Regions from separate parts of the Bradyrhizobium sp. IC3123 genome, predicted to be linked through region 4. Evidence: predicted binding sites of a transcription regulator. Region 4 holds the regulator's gene; each other region holds the start of a gene.
What was found. Region 4 encodes LexA, which represses DNA repair genes until DNA is damaged. Its sites were predicted from a motif close to TGTTCNNNNTGTGTTCNG; they were not measured.

Region 1 (4,923 bases), 860 kb from region 4:
ACTGCGGACACACCCGTCGGCAAGATTTTATCCGTTCGGCGCAGCCATGGGGGAAACGTGGCGCACCGGAAACGGGGTGGCATCATATGGATAACGTAGAGCGGTCATTCGCCGCCGCGACGGCGGCTGGCTTCGTCGTGCTGGTGATAGGTCTGGTTCTGCTGGCGGTGCTCTAGCAGGCGCTGCTGCAGACGGAACTGACGTGCTGGGCCGTCCTATCGAAGGCGCCGGCGCGCCTTGCCTCTCAAAAGTGGCAAAACAACCCCATGCACAGTAGGGGTCCTGGCGATTTCATCGCTTCGCCAAGGGGTTGCTGGTAGTATTTAGCTACCTGGTGCATCCGCGGTCGCGGCGCCCCGACCGGCGATACCGATCGGGGGTTCCGGGCAAGGAACAGAGCGGAGTGCCGCATCGCGGGCGGGCCTGGCCCGCTCCGGACGGCGGTCCTGGCAGTGCCTAATGAACCTTGATCTCGTTCAGCGGCAGACGGAGCTCGGCGGCGCGCTCTTCGCGGTCCTTCTTGCGGAACTCGTTTTCCTTGCGCTCGAACTTCACCATCTCCTCGTGGGCGGCGTCCAGCAGCGGCTTTCGCCTCAGCGTGTCGTGGTGCGTGTCGTTGTTCGTCATGACCAGAGATCCCCAAAAGTTGCGGTCCCATCCCCACAGAAGGCCCGAGACCGCGAAAAGGTTCGGTGCCGTAGGATTACGGAAACATGACGGCGCCCCGGTCGCGCGTCGTTGATCCCGGTCATGTTCGCTTCGAGGAACCCGGCGCAGGCCCGGCTATTTCGGCGGCTGCAGCCCTGGCGATTTGACCCAATCGTTCAGATGATTGGCAACGTCGGCCTGGCGCGCCTTCTTGAGCAGCGCGTCCCGCTCCGGCCCGGGAGGTAGCTTGGACGCCTGCTCGCGGACCTGCTTCACCCATGCCGACAGCCGGTCCTGAAGGGTCAGTTGCTGCTTGAAACGTCGTCGCTTCAACATGGCGCGCTCTTTCCTTGCGAGGAGGCGGGAGCGCGAGGTCAGCGTTCTCATCACCGATAGTGGCCAGGGTCCGCGCGGTGATGATGCATTAGGATCCAGAAATGGATCCGCGTCTGTTCAGTTGTGCACGCAGTGCGGACGGCGTGACGTCCAGCATGGCCGGTTCGACCAGCTCCGTTGTCTCCTGGTCCAGTCAAAATCGGGCAAAAGAACATATTGCGAACCTAGAACAAATGGGGTACATTGCTTTTATCGCCGAGCTGCCTCGCAACCGTTTGTCCCTCACGCGAATCCTCGCCATAAGGAGCACGACCCAATGTCCGCAACTGCCCTGCGTATCGTCGAAGGATCCTCCATGGACAAGAGTAAAGCTCTGGCCGCCGCGCTCTCCCAGATCGAGCGGCAGTTCGGCAAGGGCTCGGTGATGAAGCTCGGCAAGAACGACCGCTCCATGGACATCGAGGCGGTGTCCTCCGGCTCGCTCGGGCTCGATATCGCGCTCGGCATCGGCGGCCTGCCCAAGGGGCGCATCGTCGAGATCTACGGGCCGGAATCGTCCGGCAAGACCACGCTGGCGCTGCATACGGTGGCGGAAGCGCAGAAGAAGGGTGGCATCTGCGCCTTCATCGATGCCGAGCACGCGCTCGATCCGGTCTATGCCCGCAAGCTCGGCGTCAACATCGACGAGCTCCTGATCTCGCAGCCCGACACCGGCGAGCAGGCGCTGGAGATCTGCGACACCCTGGTGCGCTCGGGCGCGGTCGATGTTCTCGTGGTCGATTCGGTGGCGGCGCTGGTGCCGAAGGCCGAGCTCGAGGGCGAGATGGGCGATGCGCTGCCGGGACTTCAAGCACGGTTGATGAGCCAGGCGCTGCGCAAGCTCACGGCCTCCATCAACAAATCCAACACGATGGTGATCTTCATCAACCAGATCCGCATGAAGATCGGTGTGATGTACGGCTCGCCGGAAACCACCACCGGCGGCAATGCGCTGAAATTCTACGCCTCCGTCCGCCTCGACATCCGCCGCATCGGCGCGATCAAGGAGCGCGACGAGGTGGTCGGCAACACCACGCGCGTCAAGGTGGTCAAGAACAAGCTGGCCCCGCCGTTCAAGCAGGTCGAGTTCGACATCATGTACGGCGAGGGCGTCTCCAAGATGGGCGAGATCCTCGATCTCGGCGTCAAGGCCGGCATCGTCGAGAAGTCCGGCGCCTGGTTCTCCTATGACAGCCAGCGCCTCGGCCAGGGCCGCGAGAACGCCAAGGCGTTCCTGAAAGGCAACCCCGACATCACCGCCAAGATCGAGACCGCGATCCGCCAGAACTCCGGCCTGATCGCCGAGCAGATCCTGGCCGGCACGCCGGAGCGCGACGCCGACGGCGAGGAGCCGGCGGACGAGTAAGACCTAACGCGAAAATTTTTCGCGAGGAGCGGGCACTGAGGACGTTGAGTTGCCGACGTCTTCGGTGCCCGTTTCGTGTTGCGTGAGGGCGCGTCGACGATGAAGCGTGTGATTCTGACTAGTTCGTCCGGCGTTGGTCTCACCTATGCCGGTCGTGCTGACATGGTCGTCCCGTTGATCTTTCGGTTCGTTTGGGGGCCGTTGCCTACGTCGCACCACCTCGAGGACTATCTTACGGGAGGCTATTACAGGGGCGATCCGGAGGTGCGGTGGTCCGATCTTGTTGGCCGGTTGCCTCAGACCGGTCTCGCGCACAAGGAGACTGGCCTGGTTTGGTTTTGCGAGACCTATGGCGTCGAGTTCATCGAGCTGTGGTTCGACCCTGAGCCTAACAGTCAATTGCAACTGATCTGGATCCTGGACTATTTGCGGTCCCATCCATCGATCACCCATTGTCTTAGACTGCGACGAGTCAATTTCGATCTGCGCGAAGCGGACGGCCCGCAACTTCGCGATCGTACGGTGCGGGAATCGGAGATCGCAGAGTGCGACTTCGAGATAGCCAACATGGCCTGGGAGGCGTATCGGGCGCCGACGCCTGAACTTTGCTTCGGGTTGCTGACAAGGGATTTACCCAGGCTACCTTTCCTGAAGCCGGCTCTGGAAGCGTTGCTAGCTGAACTGCCGTCACCAATCACCGGATTGGGCGCGACGGAGGCGCGGCTTATCGAGCTGATTGCAAGGGGGCACAACCGTACAAAAGAACTGTTTCAGCCGGGCGGGCTGCTCGAAACGCGCGTGTTCGACCAGTGGGAGCTGGGTCCGTTGCTCGAAGGGCTTGCGTCGGGCCCGATGCCGGCGGTCGCAGGTCTCGATCCGAAACTCGCGACGCTCGCCCCGCACGATGCGCGAGGTCGCAACGCCGCCTATCGTCGGAGCCGGTTGTCGCTGACTGAATTTGGCAAAGCGGTTCTGGAAGGCCGCGAAGATTTCCGTCGCCACAATCCGATTCGACGTTGGTGGGGCGGCACGCTGCTCACCAATGAACGGCTTTGGCGGTGGGATGGCGAGCGCCGGTTGTTGATTGCGCCCTAGCGGCGCACGCAGTGCCGTAGGGCCGAAGGCGTAATCCACCACCGTTCGGTTCAGCGGACGCAGAAGTGGTGGGTTACGCGTCGCGGACTGCGCTTTGCGCAGCCGCGAGGCTAACCCACCCTGCACATCCTACTCCGCAGCTTCTGCGTAATCGCTCACCGGCGGGCAGGAGCACACGAGGTTGCGGTCGCCATAGACGTTGTCGACGCGGCCGACGGGGCACCAATATTTGTCAGAGCGCGAGACGCCGTCGGGGAAGCAACCCTCCGTGCGGGTGTAGGCGCGCTTCCAATCGTCGTCGGCGATGTCGTGCACGGTGTGCGGGGCGTGGCGCAAGGGCGAGGCTGCGATCTCAAAGCGACCGGCCTCGACCTCGGCGATTTCCTTGCGGATCGCGATCATGGCGTCGCAAAAACGATCCAGCTCGGCCTTGGATTCCGATTCGGTCGGCTCGATCATCAGCGTGCCCGGTACCGGGAAGCTCATGGTCGGGGCGTGGAAGCCGTAATCGATCAGGCGCTTTGCGATGTCGTCGACGGTGACGCCACTCGTCGTCTTCAGCGGACGCGGATCGACGATGCACTCATGCGCGACGCGTCCCTTCTCGTTCTTGTAGAGCACCGGGAAATGCGGATCGAGGCGCGCTGCGATGTAATTGGCGTTGAGGATCGCGATCTCGGTGGCGCGCTTCAGGCCTTCACCGCCCATCATCAGGATGTAGATGTAGGAGATGGTAAGGATCGACGCCGAACCGAACGGCGCGGCCGAGACCGGACCGACCGGCGCGTCTGCCTTCGTCGCGGGGTGGCCGGGGAGGAACGGGGCGAGATGCGCCTTGACGCCGATCGGGCCCATGCCGGGGCCGCCGCCGCCATGCGGGATGCAGAAGGTCTTGTGCAGGTTGAGATGGCTGACGTCGGCGCCGTAATCGCCGGGCCTGGAAAGGCCGACCTGCGCATTGAGGTTGGCGCCGTCGAGATACACCTGGCCGCCATGGCCGTGCACGATGTCGCAGATCTCGCGGATGTGCTCCTCGAACACGCCGTGGGTCGAGGGATAGGTGATCATGACAGCTGCGAGGTCGTTCGCGTGCTTCTCCGCCTTGGCGCGGAGATCATTGACGTCGACGTCGCCGTTCTTCTCGCAAGACACCACCACCACGTCCATGCCGACCATCGCGGCCGAGGCCGGATTGGTGCCGTGGGCGGAGGAGGGGATCAGGCAGATCTTGCGATGGCCCTGTCCGCGCGCGGCATGATAGCCGCGGATCGCGAGCAGCCCGGCATATTCGCCCTGCGCGCCCGAGTTCGGCTGCAGCGAGATCGCGTCATAGCCGGTGATGTCGCAGAGCCATTTCTCCAGGCGTGCGAACAGCGCGTGATAGCCTTGAGCTTGCTCGCGCGGGGCGAACGGATGCAGCGAGCCGAATTCCGGCCAGG
Region 2 (4,923 bases), on a different contig from region 4:
GCCAATCTACGCAACACCAAGAACATGCTGAGCGTGCTGAAGGCGGCGCGACCGAACGACCGGCCGCCGCTGTACTGCCTCAACCAGGTCGGCATGCACAAGCGTGCGGAGATCGAGGTCAAGGCCTTCGCCAAGACCATGGAGAGCCAGCCGATCGCGGTGATCCCGTTCGATTCGAAACTGTTCTCGACCGCGGCCAATAACGGCCAGATGATCGCGGAGGTCTCCAGGACCCACCGCACCACCGTTCTGTTCCAGAATATGGCGAACCGCCTCGCCGGCCGCGGCGAGGTGAAGAAGCCGAAGCGCTCGCTGCTCGAGCCGCTTTTGAAGAAGCTGAAGGGCAAGTCAGGACGCAGCTCGGCCCCGCATCGCAAGGCGTCGTAGGCGCGGCTTATTTGAGCATGATCTCCGCGCAAACGCCTTCCGCGTTTGTCGCGAGGGAAAACCGCTTCACACTTTGCGCTGACGCGGCCCTTCGGGTCCGGATCATGCTCTAGGGCGGACTACCTGTCCGCCCGCTGCTGCTTTTTCGCCAGCAGCTGCTTCAGCGCCGCGACCTTGGCCGCGGCCTGGTCCGGCGGCAGATCTGCCTTGACGAGGATTTCGGCCTCGGCCTCGCGACCCTGCAATCCCAGCACGAGCGCCAGATTGGCGCGGACCCGCGCATCGTTCTGATTGCGCTGATGGGCGCGGCCGAGCACCTGTTCGGCCTTCGATAGATTATTCTGCAGCATGTAGGACAGGCCGAGATTGGACAGCACGGTCGGCTCGTTCGGCACGATCTTCAACGCCGCAGCGTAATATTGCTGGGCTTCCTCGTTGCGGCCGAGCTGGTCGAGCACAGCGCCCTGCGCCGACAGGATGCGCCAATCGGGATCCTCGGGCGAATGCGCCCGGCCGAGGACGTCGAAGGCCTGCTGGAAATTGCCGTTGTCGGCGAGCGCGCGGCCGTAGCCGGCGAGCAGCGCCTTGTTGCCAGGACGGGCGAGCACGGCCTGCTCCAGCACTGCGACCGCCTGCGCGCGCTGGCCGCTGCCACGCAGCGCCTTGCCGTATTCGAGAGCAATGGCGGGATCGCTCGGCTTGGCGCGATAACGCTCGCGAAGTGCGTCCATCTCCGGCGTGGGGTCGGCCTTGCTGTCGGACTTGCCGTCAAACCTGGCGGCGGACTCCCGCTTGCCGCCGAGCGCACCGGTGACGTCGTCGATGCCGGCCGTCTGACAGCCGCCGAGGGCGAGGATCAGGACGGCGGAACACAGATATCCCGCCGGGGATAAGGCGAGGAACGAACGCTTGGGCATACTCTGATCACTCGGCAACTGATCAGAGATGCTTACCCATTAACGCTAAAGTCCCGTTAAGGAGGCGCGCCTGTTGAGGTTCAGTCGACGAACTCGGCGCCGAATTCGCAGCCGATGCGCCAGCGCAGGCGGCATTGGCGGGAATAATCAGGCGCGAAGATGATGGTGAATTGCGGCGGCACTTCCAGAAATTCCGCCACCACTTTCACGCCGCCATCCGAAATGTCCGTGATCGTGCAATCCCGCGGCAGCGAGCCCGCGCCAAAATGGATCTTGGCGAGGCGGCTGCACACCCGACGTTCGCTTCTCCGGCGATTTGCAAGCATTTGAACTGTTCACCCGTTAGACCACGGCCCATCCCGCAGCCCTAGGAGTAGCGGACATTCGTTGGAATGTGCTGAGGAGAGAAGGCGGCATTCGAGACGTAGTGTCTGGGCTGCGTTTACGATTGGTTAGGATTTGACCGGCCGCCAAGCGATTGTTCCCGTATTGTTCTTGCGGAAACGGCCGCGCTCTGCTACCCCTAATTGCAGCAATGGGCAGGCTGGTTCGGCATGGTTCAGCGGGTTTCTACCGTCGCCTTTGAGGGGATCGAGGCCCGCGCGGTCGACGTGCAGGTGCAGGTCGCGCCTGGCCTGCCGGCCTTTGCCATCGTCGGCTTGCCGGACAAGGCGGTGTCGGAGGCGCGCGAGCGGGTGCGCTCGGCGCTGATCGCCTCGGGGCTGGCGCTGCCGGCGCGGCGGATCATCGTCAATCTGGCTCCGGCGGACCTCCCGAAGGAGGGCAGCCATTACGACCTGCCGATCGCGCTCGGGCTGATGGCCGCGATCGGTGCGATCCCGCCGGATGCGCTGACCGGCTTCACCGTGCTCGGGGAGCTCGGCCTCGACGGCTCGATCGCGCCGGTGGCCGGCGTCCTTCCCGCCGCGATCGGCGCCAATATGCGCGAGGAAGGACTGATCTGCCCGGCGTCCTGCGGCTCCGAGGCGGCGTGGGCGAGCCCGGACATCCAGATCATTGCCGCACACTCGCTGATCCAGATCGCCAACCATTTCAAGGGCACCCAGGTGCTGTCGCGGCCGACGCCGAAGGTGCACGAGGCCGCCGCCTCGACCCTCGACCTGCGCGACATCAAGGGCCAGGAAAGCGCCAAGCGCGCACTCGAGATCGCGGCCGCCGGCGGGCACCACCTGCTCATGATCGGCGCGCCGGGCGCGGGCAAATCGATGCTGGCCGCGCGCCTGCCCTCGGTCCTGCCACCGCTGTCGCCGAGCGAGCTGCTCGAGGTCTCCATGATCGCCTCGGTCGCCGGCGAGATCGAAGGCGGCGCGCTGACGGCGCGGCGCCCGTTCCGCTCGCCGCACCATTCCGCCAGCATGGCCGCGCTCACCGGCGGCGGCGCGCGCGCCAAGCCCGGCGAGATCTCGCTGGCACATCAGGGCGTGCTGTTCCTCGACGAATTGCCGGAGTTCGATCCGCGCGTGCTGGATTCGCTGCGCCAGCCGCTGGAGAACGGCGAGGTCGCGGTGTCGCGCGCCAATCATCGCGTCACCTACCCTGCCCGCTTCATGCTGGTCGCGGCGATGAATCCCTGCCGCTGCGGCAATGCGTTCGAGCCTGGCTATGCCTGCAAGCGCGGCCGCATCGACCGCTGCACCGGCGATTACCAGGCGCGCATCTCCGGTCCGCTGATGGACCGCATCGATCTGCGCATCGAGGTGCCGGCGGTGACCGCCGCCGACCTGATCCTGCCGCCGCCGTCGGAAGGATCAGCTGAGGTCGCCGCCCGCGTGGCGGCGGCGCGCGACATCCAGCTGGCGCGCTATGCGGATGCAGGCCTGCCCCATGTCCGCACCAATGCTGAAGCCCCCGCCTCCGTGCTGGAGGAGATCGCAAAGCCGGATGCGCAAGGCGCCAAGCTGCTGCGCGACGCCGCGGAGACCATGCGCCTGTCGGCGCGCGGCTATCACCGCGTGCTGCGGGTGGCGCGCACGCTGGCCGACCTCGACCATGCCGACAAGATCGGCCGGCTGCACCTCGCCGAAGCGCTGTCGTACCGCGCACTCGCGGAGGATGTGCGCCAGCTGGCTTGATCATTCCGCGCATCAACCCGGCGGTAACGACTTTCCTTTACGCTCTGCAAACCATAAGGCCCGACGCGTTTCGGTTGTGAGTTCCCGGGGCCTAGCGAGTAGAGCGTCATGTTGCGTTTCAAGTTCCTGGCCTCGGCTGTTCCCCTGTTGGCGGCTGCGGTGTTCGCCCGCGCCGAGATCGGATCGGTGTCGCATCCCTGCATCGCGCTGGGCGACACATCGGTCGAGCTCACCTCGCTGTTCTGGACCGCCGGCGTGCATGTCGCCTTCACCGACGATCCCGCGCGGGCAACGGTGCGGGTCCAGATCACCGAGGATGCCGACGCCGCGGATTTTGCCGTGGTCGACGACGGCCTCGGCTCCGAGCCTGACACCTGCCAGGCCAGCCCTTCGACGCGTCTCGTCTCGATCGCCGCGCAGCCGGTCGACGGCGGCCAGGTGGTCTATCTCTCCAGCGAAGGACCGGCGGATTACCGCATCTATGTGCGCTCAAAGACGTTCTCGCCGCGCGAGGCGGCGGCGCTGATCGTCGGCGCCCGCGGCGGCCATGGCCGCTTCCAAGCGGCATCGCTTTAGAGCTTTGTGTTTGAGCATGATCTCCGCGCAAACGCGTTCCGCGTTTGTCGCGAAGGAAAACCGCTGCACACTTTTCGCTAACGCGGCCCTTCGGGTCCGGATCATGCTCTGACCCGTTAACGTCTCGTCAACCCTGTTCGGAGGCGGCGCCACCGCCGCAATTTGTTCGCAAGGTCGGCGGGCCATCGTCGCACGCGGCGGCGGGGTTTCAGGCAAGGGTCGGTTGCGATGGGTCGGACGTTCCGGATCAAGGTGCGCATGCGTCGTTTCAGGCGACGGCATCCGAGGCTCGCTTTCGCGATCCGCTCCTTCATGATCTTCTCGGCGACGTTCGGCGGCGCCTATGGTTTCGTCTCCGGCAGCCGGTCCGACAATTCCGGCTACGATCCCCACACCTTTGCGATCGGCGCCAGCTTCCTGTTCGCGCTCGCCTGCCTCGGCCTTGCGACGCTGAGCATGCGTCTGCGCTTCGTCAATAAGCGGCTGCGGACGCTCGCCGCCCACAACGAAGCCTTGATCGACCGCAATTGGGAGCTGAAGGAAGCGGAAGAGCGCGCCCGCAGCCTGTTCGAGCAGCAGGGCGACCTCATCGTGCTGCGCGCTTCCGACGGCCGCATCACCTTTGCCAACGAGGCCTATTGCGCGCTCGCAGGACAGGCGCGCAGCGCGCTGGTCGGCACGCGCTTCGATTTCGACGTGCTGGAGCAGGGCGACAGTGCCCGCGAGAGCAGCGGCACGCGCATCCACGACCAGAAGATCGCAACCCCGCTAGGCGCGCGCTGGATCGCCTGGCGCGAGGGCTATGTCCGCCTCGATGCCGGCCAGCCCGCCGAGTTGCAGAGCGTCGGACGCGACGTCACCGACCGCACCGAGACCGAGCGCGCATTGTCCGACGCGCGCGACCAGGCCGACGCCGCCAACCACGCCAAGTCGCGCTTCCTGGCGATGGC
Region 3 (4,923 bases), on a different contig from region 4:
TCGCTCGCGACGCGCGCCGGCCATTCGGCCTGCATGGCAGCAGCGAGATGATGCTGCGCCGATGCGGCCAGCACCGCGCTTTCGGGGATGTGGGTATCCTGCGGCAGGTGCACGACGACACGCCTACCGCCGATCCGCGCGGCGATGCGGTCGATCAGCGCCGCGAGTTCGTCATTGTCGTGGACATGGGCATCGAGATCGCGCTGCTCCTGCACCACGATCTCGGTGCGGCTCGCCGACAACCGCACCATGTCGAAGCCGAAACCGGGATCGAGGGGATCGGCGAGGGCATCGAGCCGCTCGCGGAACAAGCGGTCGACCACGGCGCTTCGCGTCACCGGACGCCCGGTCTCGACCGTAATCGTACGCACCACACCATCGGTGCGGAAGAACGCCGCTTCAAGCCGCCGCGCGCCTTTGCCCTGCTTCTCCATGGACGCGATCAACGTGTCGGCGAGCCGCGACAGCGTCATCGCGATCATGGTGTCGGTTGCGATCGGCTCGGCAAAGCGCTTCTCGACGATGTAATCGGGCAGCGGTTTGCGCGGGCTGATCGGCGCATCACCCTGCCCCAGCGCATGGGCGAGCAGCGTGGAGAAGCGCGCGCCGAACCGCGCCGTGATCTCGGAGGCGCTGCGCGAGGCGACGTCGCCGATGGTCTTCAGCCCGGCACGGCGCAGGCCGGTGGTGATGGCTTCACCCGCACCGAGCGCGGAGACTGGAAACGACCTGATCGCCTCCGCCTCGCCGCCATCGGCCACAATGGTGCCGGATACCTGCCGCGTCAGCGTGCGGGCGCAGACCGAGGTGCCCGCGATCGCCGCGCTGACGGCAAAGCCTTGCCGGTCGAGCGCCCGGACCAATGTCCGCAACAGCGCGGCCTCGCCGCCGAACAAATGCGCACAGCCGGTGATGTCCAGGAACAGCCCGTGCGGCGGATCGAGCGCCACCAACGGCGTGAAGCGGTCACACCAATCGGCGATATCGCTGAGCGTCTTCGCATCGGCCACGGTATCGGCGTCGAACACACGCAAGTCCGGGCACATCGCCCTCGCATTGGCCAGCGGTTGGCCGATATACAGGCCGAGGCGCTCGGCGGCCTCGTCCAGCGCATGGATCACCAGCGCATTGTTGTCCTTGATGACGACAATGCTCGGCTCATGGTTGGTTTTACCCAGCCCGGCGCTGCCAAGGAACCGCTGGATCCTGTCGATGGGCAGGCGCGGCAGCCACAGGCTGAGGATACGTCGACGGTTCACTGAACTGGCACTCATCACAATTCCATTCCATGATCCACCGGCCGCAGGGGCCATGACGATTGCGCAAGAGCTCGGCATCGAACACCGGCGCGCCCCAGGCACTCCACACCGAGTCCGGCGGCGAATGCGCCGCACGCAGCATCCATCGTGTCTCCGCGGTCGAAGGCAGCGGCTGCGCGGCCATCCGCAGCAAGAGGCCGGTGACACCGGAGCCTTGCGCGGCCAGCGTCAGCTTGCGGCTCGCCACCAGATCGAACTGCCTGGTCTCGCCCCAGAGCTCAAGCACGACGGCGCCGAGCGCATCGCAGGCGAGCGCATCGGCCGAGGTGCGCAACGCGCTCTCGACATCGGCGGCGCGCACCATCACCACAGGGCGCGGATCGAGGCCGAGCTCGGCAAGCCCACTCATCGACAACGCACCGGTTTCGAACTCCGAAAAATCCTGCCGCACCCACAATAGCGGCCGGCACGCGCTCACGCGTCGCGCAAGGCCCATGACAAAGCCCGTCGCGGCCGCGCCCTGACGCCCCTCACAAAACACCTCGTGGATCGCCGCGCGCGCGAGCCCGCCCTTCAGCGCGGCGTCGGCCGCGCCATGGCCGAGCGCGATGCGATCGCGCGGATGCACGACCTCCGCCGTCTCGATGCGCTCGATCTGGCTACGCAAGGTCGCAAGCGCGCTCATACGTGCGCCGCTCATGCTCGCCGCTCCTCAGAGGTGATTGCCGATGGCTCTCAAAAAGAGAACCAGCGGCTGGCTCATTTGTTCATGATATGTTCTAATATAAAGCTAACGGCGCCGGCAGAGTCAATCGAATTGGCGCATCCAAAGATTCATGAGTGGAATCAAAGAGATTCAAACATGGACGTACAACGCAAGCTGGAGATTCTGGCGGACGCCGCCAAATACGACGCATCCTGCGCCTCCAGCGGCACCGAGAAGCGGGATTCCACCGACGGCAAGGGCATGGGCTCGACCGCGCCGGGCATGGGCATCTGCCATTCCTACGCGCCGGACGGACGCTGCATCTCCCTGCTCAAGGTGCTGCTGACCAACGCCTGCAATTACGATTGCCTCTATTGCGTCAACCGCGCCTCCTCGAACGTCCCACGCGCCCGCTTCACCATCGACGAATTGGTCAAGCTCACGCTCGACTTCTACCGGCGCAATTACATCGAGGGCCTGTTCCTCTCCTCCGGCATCATCCGCAGCCCTGATTACACGATGGAGCAAGTGGTGAGCGTCGCGCGAAAGCTGCGCGAGGAGCATCATTTCCGCGGCTACATCCATCTGAAGACCATTCCCGAGGCCGACGACGCGCTGATCGCCGAGGCCGGCAAATATGCCGACCGCCTTTCGATCAACATCGAGATGCCTGAGGAGACGAGCCTGCAGCAATTCGCGCCGGAGAAGGACGTGCGCGCGATCCGCCGCACCATGGGCCGGCTGCGGCTGAAGCTGGACGAGGCCGAGGAGAGCCGCAGCGCCAAGACGAAGGCCAAACCGCAGCGCTTCGCGCCCGCCGGACAAAGCACGCAGATGATCGTCGGCGCAGATAGCGCCTCCGATCACACCATTCTCCACACCAGCGCCAATCTCTACGGCGCCTACCGGCTGCGGCGCGTCTATTACTCCGCCTTCAGCCCGATCCCCGATGCCAGCCGCGCGCTGCCCCTGCGCGCGCCGCCGCTGCTGCGCGAGCACCGGCTCTACCAGGCCGACTGGCTGATGCGGTTCTACGGCTTCGACGTTGGCGAAATCGTCGACGACAGCGCGATGCTGCCGCTCGACATCGATCCCAAGCTGGCCTGGGCGCTGCGCCACCGCGACCGCTTCCCGCTCGACGTCAACCGCGCCAGCCGCGAGGAGCTGCTGCGCGTTCCGGGCTTCGGCACCAGGACGGTCGAACGCATCATCGCGACGCGGCGCACCACCACGATCCGCCTCGCCGATCTCGCGCGGCTGCATGTGCCCCGCAACAAGGCGCTGCCGTTCATCGTCCTCAGCGATCACCGCCCCTCACCGCATCGTCTCGATGCCGCCGGGTTGATCGAACGGTTCAAGCCGAAAGCAACGCAACTGGGATTTGGCTTCTGATGCAGTACATCATGCTCGACACCGAAACCGATTTCGACGGCTGGCGCAAAGCCGCGCGCAGCCTCGTGCTCCATCACGTGCCGCCCGGCGCGGTCACCTGGACCGTGCAGGGCCACGAAGCCGAGCTGTTCGCACCGTCCTCGCCGTCTCCGATCCTCGAGGTGAACGACGGCACGTTCACCGTCTCGGCAAAATTCGTCGAGCTTGCCAAGGCGGCGATCCTGCATCGCGACGGCGAGCGCTTTGCGATCCTCTATCGCTTGCTGTTCCGGCTGAAGGAAAATCACGATCTCATCGAGGTCGCGACCGACCCCGATGTCGCGCTTGTCACGGCCATGGCGAAAGCGGTCTATCGCGACGAGCACAAGATGCATGCCTTCGTGCGCTTCCGCGAGATCGGCCGGGAACGCCAGGCGCACTACGTCGCCTGGTTCGAGCCGGAGCATCACGTCGTCGAGCTCGCCGCGCCGTTCTTCGCCAAGCGCTTTGCCGACATGCCCTGGTCGATCCTGACGCCGGACCTCTGCGCGCATTGGGACGGCCATGCGCTCTCGTTCACGCCGGGCGTCAGCAAGAGCGAGGCGCCGGGCGAAGACCGGCTGGAGGAAACCTGGCGGCGCTACTATGCCAGCATCTTCAATCCGGCCCGGCTCAAGGTGAAGGCGATGCAGGCCGAGATGCCGAAGAAGTATTGGAGGAACCTGCCCGAGGCTTCGATCATTAAGCCCTTGATCGAGGACGCCGAGCGCATGACCGGCGCCATGATCGCCAATGCCGCAACCGACCCGCACAAGCCTCAGAAGCGGCCGGAGGCTCCGATGAAACGCAAGTCAACTGCCGACGATCTCGAAACGCTCCGCGAGGAGGCCGCGCATTGCCGCGCCTGCCATCTCTACAAGGACGCGACACAGACCGTGTTCGGCGAAGGGCCTGAGAATGCCAACATCATGCTGGTCGGCGAGCAGCCCGGCGACAAGGAAGACCTCGCCGGCCATCCCTTCGTCGGCCCGGCCGGGCAAATGCTCGATCGCGCACTGGAGGAGGCCGGCGTCGACCGCAAGAAGGTCTATGTCACCAACGCGGTGAAGCACTTCAAATTCGTGCCGCGCGGAAAGATCCGCCTGCACCAGAAGCCGAACACACCTGAAATCCGGGCGTGCCGGCAATGGTATGAGCGGGAAGTTTCGACAATCCAACCGGATCTCATCGTGGCGATGGGCGCCACCGCCGCGCAAAGCGTGTTCGGCAAGATCACCCCCATCGGGAAGAACCGCGGCCGGTTGATCGATCTTCCCGAAGGCCGCAAAGCGCTCGTGACGGTGCATCCGTCCTATCTGCTGCGGCTGCCGGATCCCGAAGCCAAGGTTCTGGAATATCGGCGCTTCGTCGAGGATCTGAAGATCGCCGCCGGCCTGCAGAAGAAGGCCGCACGGGCTGCGTGAATACAGCGGGAAATGGCTTCACGCCGTTGTTGACGATCCGATCTCTCAAATAGACAAGTGCCTGTGGAATGCACGGGCCCTTTCATCTGTGCTTCGGACCCGGTCCTACGACGCCGCGAGCTGC
Region 4 (4,923 bases):
GCGTCGCGGTCCGGGGCGGGGATGGGCGCTTGCAGGTGATCCGCGCCAGCAAGGACAGCTTCCTGCTGAAGGAGTGGTTGGCTGCCGATGCCGATCCGCGCGATGCCGGCAACGCCTCGTTGGCGAGCGGGGTGTCGTGTGACGAGTCCGGCTGCGTGGCGCCGCTCGCGGACGGACGACTGATCGCGTTGGCAACGCGTATCGACGCGCTGGCCGATGATTGCAGCCGCGCCGCGCTGGTGGTGACGGCGCGGCCTGCGCCACCCGATTGCGCGGCGATGGTGGTCGATCGGGCGCGTCTTGCCAGTCAGGGCGCACTGGCTCTGACGAGACGCGGCAAGGGCTTTTCGGTGCAGGCGGTGAGGACGAGGGGAGCAAGCCGTCCCTGGCTGCCGGCCGGCGCCGGCGAGGGGGATTTCGACGGCAGCCTCGTGCCGAAGGCGGCCGTGCCCCGCAACCGGGACGCAACGCCATCGGAGGCCGACTTGCAGGCCGACGATTGACGCGGATCACAAATACCAGGCCAGCACGGCGTCAAGCCTTCCGTTGCCGATAACCGGCAGGGCCACCATTCGGCTCAGCCCGGCTGCGCAGGCTTCGGAGCCGGCGATCGAGCCGTCACAGGTGAGATCGTCGTTGAGCGCGGGCATGCCGGCGGCCCAGGCGCCGCCGATGCTGCCTTCGCCCCTGGCGATGGACTGCGCCGCATAGCGTGCGGCGAGGTCGGTCTGCGCGCTGCAATCGCCGGCGCGAAAGACCAGCGCCGAACGGTCCTCGTTCGGGACCCAGATCTCGAAGCGTCGTGCAATCGGCGTTGCCTGCGCGGAGAGGAATGTCAGAACCCAGGTCTGGTCGGTACCGGTTCGGTAGGGCACGCCGACGCCGAGATTGATCCCGACCTTGGCGGCGTCCTCCCAGCGCAGGAAACTCTTGGCGTCGTGCAAGTCCTTGATGATCAGCGGCAGGCCCGCCTTCCAGGTGCGTCCGGGCAGGCCGAAGCCGCGCGGAAATCTGGTGTGGCGGGAGTTGAATTCGAACATGTCCGCGGTGCCGTAATAGCCATCGACGAGCCCCATCTCATGCGAGAGATCAGGATCGTTGTGCCAGAGTTCGATCGCGCCGACATGCGCCTCGTCGTCGCCGCAGAACAGCACCAGCACGGCTTGCAGGAATTCGCCCGCGAACACCGGCACCGCCACGCCGCAGGTGAGGCCGGCCGCAGCGGCCTGATCGGTCCGCTTGAAATAGGAGTTGGCGAATTTCGTGAGGATGACGGGGTGGCCACAGGCCCAGGCCTTGCCTGGAAGTCCCTCGTCATATCCGAAGTGCAGCTCTTCGCTGACGGCTTTGAACGCGGACAGCCCATCGTCGTAGAGGCCGCCGCCGAATTCCAGCCGCATGCGCGTCCGGTCGGGTACCCAAAGTTCAACGACGCGAATGAAGGTCTTCATCGAGCGTGTCCGCCGCCTCAAACCACGACAGCATCGGTCATTTGGCTGCGGAGCGGACGTTCAAAATGCGGGCAGCACGGCCCAAACTTCGTGCGACGACGAGGCGCGGCGGTGGGCTCGCCGATCGAATGTCCTGAAACACAAACTTACCGGGCTCGCCGGCCTCGGCCGGCGATGGCAATTTCAATCCCGGGCTCGGCCTGTCGGCCGAAGGGCGTCAGCCGATCGGCAGGCGCGTGATCGTGGGCCGCGTGTCGGCGACGATCTGCGGCTTGTGCTCGCGCTCGGGGGCTGGCTGCGTCACCGGCAATTGCAGCACGGTCGCGCGCTGGCCTTCGACGAGCTGCGTCACCAGCACGTATTTGCCGTCGGGGAATTCGATCGCGTCATGATGGCGATCGGGAATGTGCGGGTCGATCTTGCCGAACTTGCCGACGCGAGAGTTCACGGTGCGCGTCCAGATCCAGCGGTTGTCGTAGCGGACATTGTCGGCGAAAGCGAGCTCCGTCCCCGGCAGCAGACAGACCGCGACGGAGGGATCGGCTTCGGAAGCGAAACCGCGCGTCGAGGTGCCGCGGAAGGTTGTCGTGACGATCGTCTCGCCGACTTCGGCGGGGCGCGTCGCGACGGCATGCAGGCTGTAGTCACACATCGGGTGCTCCTCATGCTGGGATAGCGACCCGCGTCTCTTTCGAGGCGCAGGCCTCTATCAGAGTGGAAGCATACAACGCTCTGCTCGGTTATGGGCAAATCTGCGGCTCGCGTCCGCAGCGCGCGATCACATTATCTTTCCCGGATTCGATAGGAACAAACCTCGCGTCCTTGCATTCGGCCGGAGCTATCAGCACTGCCGGCACAACTCTACCGGCGAAGCAGAAATGGCTGCGCGCCTGCGCGGGGGAATGTCGCGCGGGAAGATGGACCGGACAGCCGGCGCAGAACCAGAGAAACCGTCCAGCCGGAGCGGACAAGTATCCGCTCCGATCCTGGATCGCCGATGCCGATCGAAACGCGCGCGGCGCTTGATGTTTCCCGTATCAGTACTTCCGGTAAAGCCCGATCAGCTTGCCCTGGATCTTCACGCGGTTCGGCGGAAGAATGCGGACCTCGTAGGCGGCATTGGCGGGCTCGAGCGCGATCGAGGCGCCGCGGCGGCGGAAGCGCTTGAGCGTGGCCTCCTCGTCGTCGATCAATGCCACCACGATGTCGCCGGTATTTGCGGTCTCGTTGCGCTGGATCAGCGCCATGTCGCCGTCGAGGATGCCGGCCTCGACCATCGAATCGCCGCGCACTTCGAGCGCGTAGTGCTCGCCCGAGCCGAGCATGTCCGGCGGCACGCTGATGGTATGGCTGCGGGTCTGCAGCGCCTCGATCGGCGTGCCGGCGGCGATGCGGCCCATCACGGGCACCGCGACGGGGCGCTCGCCCTCGTCCGCGGGCGGGCTGGAGCTCGCGCGCACCTTGCCGAGATTGCCCTCGATCACGCTCGGGGTGAAGCCACGGCGATTGCCGGCGGCGGCCTGGAGCTCGGGCAGCTTGATCACCTCGATGGCACGGGCACGGTTGGGCAGGCGGCGAATGAAGCCGCGCTCCTCGAGCGCAGTGATCAGGCGATGGATGCCTGACTTCGAGCGCAGGTCGAGCGCATCCTTCATCTCGTCGAAGGACGGCGGCACGCCGCTTTCCTTCAGACGTTCGCTGATGAATCGCAGAAGCTCGTATTGTTTGCGCGTCAACATCTCGACCAAAGTCCCCCGGTTGATGTCGTTCGATTCCGACACGATGAAGCCGGCACTAAGCCGCTACATCCTCGAAACAAATCATGAACGGACACTATATGTTCGATATGTGTTCCGCAACTGCTTAATTTATGGTGAACGCGGCCAAGCTCGCGGAATGCGTGTGGCTGGGCGGCTCAGACGGGCAGCCGGAGCACCTCGCAAGGCGTGCCGGCCTCGGCCTTCGGCGCGAACGGTGCGCGCACCAGAAGTACCTGTGCCGCAGCGAGATTCGCAAGAAGGGAGGAGTCCTGATGGCTGACCGGAAGGGCGACGCGCGTGCCGTCGTCGCGCTCCTCCAGCCGCGCACGCAGATAGTCCTCGCGCTGGTCGTTGGCGGCGAGATCGCGGCCCAGCACGGCGCGCTCGCGCCGATGATGAATCGCTGAACGGCCCGACAGGGCGCGAATCAAGGGGACCATGAACAGGAAGGCGCACACGTAGGACGACACGGGATTGCCGGGCAGGCCAATCACGCGCATCGCGCCTATCCGACCGTGCATCATCGGCTTGCCCGGCCGGATCGCGATCTTCCAGAACGCCATCGCGATGCCTTCGCCCTTGAGCGCCTGCTGGACCAGGTCGTGGTCGCCCACCGAGGCACCGCCGGTCGTGATCAGGATGTCGGCGCCGCTCTCGCGCGCGCGGCGGATGCCGGCGGACGTCGCCTCCAGCGTATCGGCGGCAATTCCGAGGTCGATGGTCTCGGCGCCCTCGCTGCGGGCGAGCGCATGCAGGGCATAGCCGTTGGAATAGACGATCTGGCCGCGACCAGGCGTGGTGCCCGGCATCACGAGCTCGTCGCCGGTGGCGAGAACGGCAACCCTCGGGCGGCGGATGATGGCGAGATGCGGATGATTCATTCCGGCGGCGAGGGCGAGATCGCGCTCGGTGAGGCGGATTCCCTTGCGCAGCAGCACGTCGCCTTCGCGGAAGTCGACGCCTGCAGGGCGGATGTGCCGGCCGAAAATGGCGGCTTCCTTGATCGTGACATGTTTGCCGTCGGCAGCCGTGTCCTCCTGGATCACGACGGCATCGGCGCCGTCGGGAACGACGCCGCCGGTGAAGATCCGCACGGCTTCGCCGGGGCCGACGCTTCCCGCGAACGGCCGGCCCGCCGCGACCTCGCCGACGACGGTCAACCTCGAATCGTATGCCGCGTCGGCCGTGCGCACGGCATAGCCGTCCATCGCCGACATCGCCTCCGGCGGCTGCGTGCGCCGCGCCGCGACATCGCGGGCGAGCACACGATGGTAGGCCTCGTCGAGGCAAACCATCTGTTCAGCCAGCGGCTCGACGCCGGCCAACACCGCAGCAAGCGCGTCAGAAACCGGCATCAGGGCCACGGGCGAACTCCTGCTGAGCACATCAGTCAATGGGCGGCGAGAGTTCTAGCCGAGTGCAGCCGTGAGGCAAAGCAGCACGCGGGATGATCTATCCTGCATGGTCGCAGGGGGTGGAGGAGGTCGGCTCAACTCCGCCGCGGCATGATGCGGAAGGCGAGACAGACCGGAACGAGGATTGCCATGGCAAGGACGAGAATGACGAGCGCCACGGCCAACATCGTTCAACGCCCCGTCGGATCGCCCGGACTGATGTCCGCGACGTCGGGCGGCTTGGGACCCTGATCCTTGTCCGGCAGCGGGTCCGCCTGGGATTTTAGGTCGGCGGCCTTGCTGATCAGCTTGGCGGAG

Region 1: a site for LexA is predicted at 1,192-1,209, ahead of recA (recombinase RecA). Genes of this name have one in related genera too.
Region 2: a site for LexA is predicted at 1,784-1,801, ahead of I6F20_RS23305 (YifB family Mg chelatase-like AAA ATPase). Genes of this name have one in related genera too.
Region 3: a site for LexA is predicted at 2,024-2,041, ahead of I6F20_RS18315 (ImuA family protein). Genes of this name have one in related genera too.

Annotation. Positions count from the first base shown of each region.
Region 1 covers NZ_JADYVF010000001.1:69,016-73,938, forward strand. Annotated here, with positions in the region: gene I6F20_RS00385 (hypothetical protein) at 457-627, opposite strand; gene I6F20_RS00390 (hypothetical protein) at 784-984, opposite strand; gene recA (recombinase RecA) at 1,301-2,389, shown strand; gene I6F20_RS00400 (hypothetical protein) at 2,489-3,484, shown strand; gene gcvP (aminomethyl-transferring glycine dehydrogenase) at 3,614-4,923, opposite strand, start outside.
Region 2 covers NZ_JADYVF010000007.1:142,808-147,730, reverse strand. Annotated here, with positions in the region: gene I6F20_RS23320 (CpaE/TadZ family protein) at 1-387, shown strand, start outside; gene I6F20_RS23315 (tetratricopeptide repeat protein) at 507-1,304, opposite strand; gene I6F20_RS23310 (PilZ domain-containing protein) at 1,385-1,630, opposite strand; gene I6F20_RS23305 (YifB family Mg chelatase-like AAA ATPase) at 1,859-3,397, shown strand; gene I6F20_RS23300 (hypothetical protein) at 3,506-3,973, shown strand; gene I6F20_RS23295 (ATP-binding protein) at 4,202-4,923, shown strand, end outside.
Region 3 covers NZ_JADYVF010000005.1:148,465-153,387, forward strand. Annotated here, with positions in the region: gene I6F20_RS18310 (Y-family DNA polymerase) at 1-1,274, opposite strand, end outside; gene I6F20_RS18315 (ImuA family protein) at 1,171-1,959, opposite strand; gene I6F20_RS18320 (putative DNA modification/repair radical SAM protein) at 2,122-3,357, shown strand; gene I6F20_RS18325 (UdgX family uracil-DNA binding protein) at 3,357-4,799, shown strand; gene I6F20_RS18330 (M20 aminoacylase family protein) at 4,905-4,923, opposite strand, start outside.
Region 4 covers NZ_JADYVF010000001.1:928,776-933,698, forward strand. Annotated here, with positions in the region: gene I6F20_RS04605 (ComEC/Rec2 family competence protein) at 1-503, shown strand, start outside; gene I6F20_RS04610 (GAF domain-containing protein) at 510-1,451, opposite strand; gene I6F20_RS04615 (hypothetical protein) at 1,669-2,103, opposite strand; gene lexA (transcriptional repressor LexA) at 2,489-3,190, opposite strand; gene I6F20_RS04625 (molybdopterin molybdotransferase MoeA) at 3,367-4,575, opposite strand; gene I6F20_RS04630 (hypothetical protein) at 4,797-4,923, opposite strand, start outside.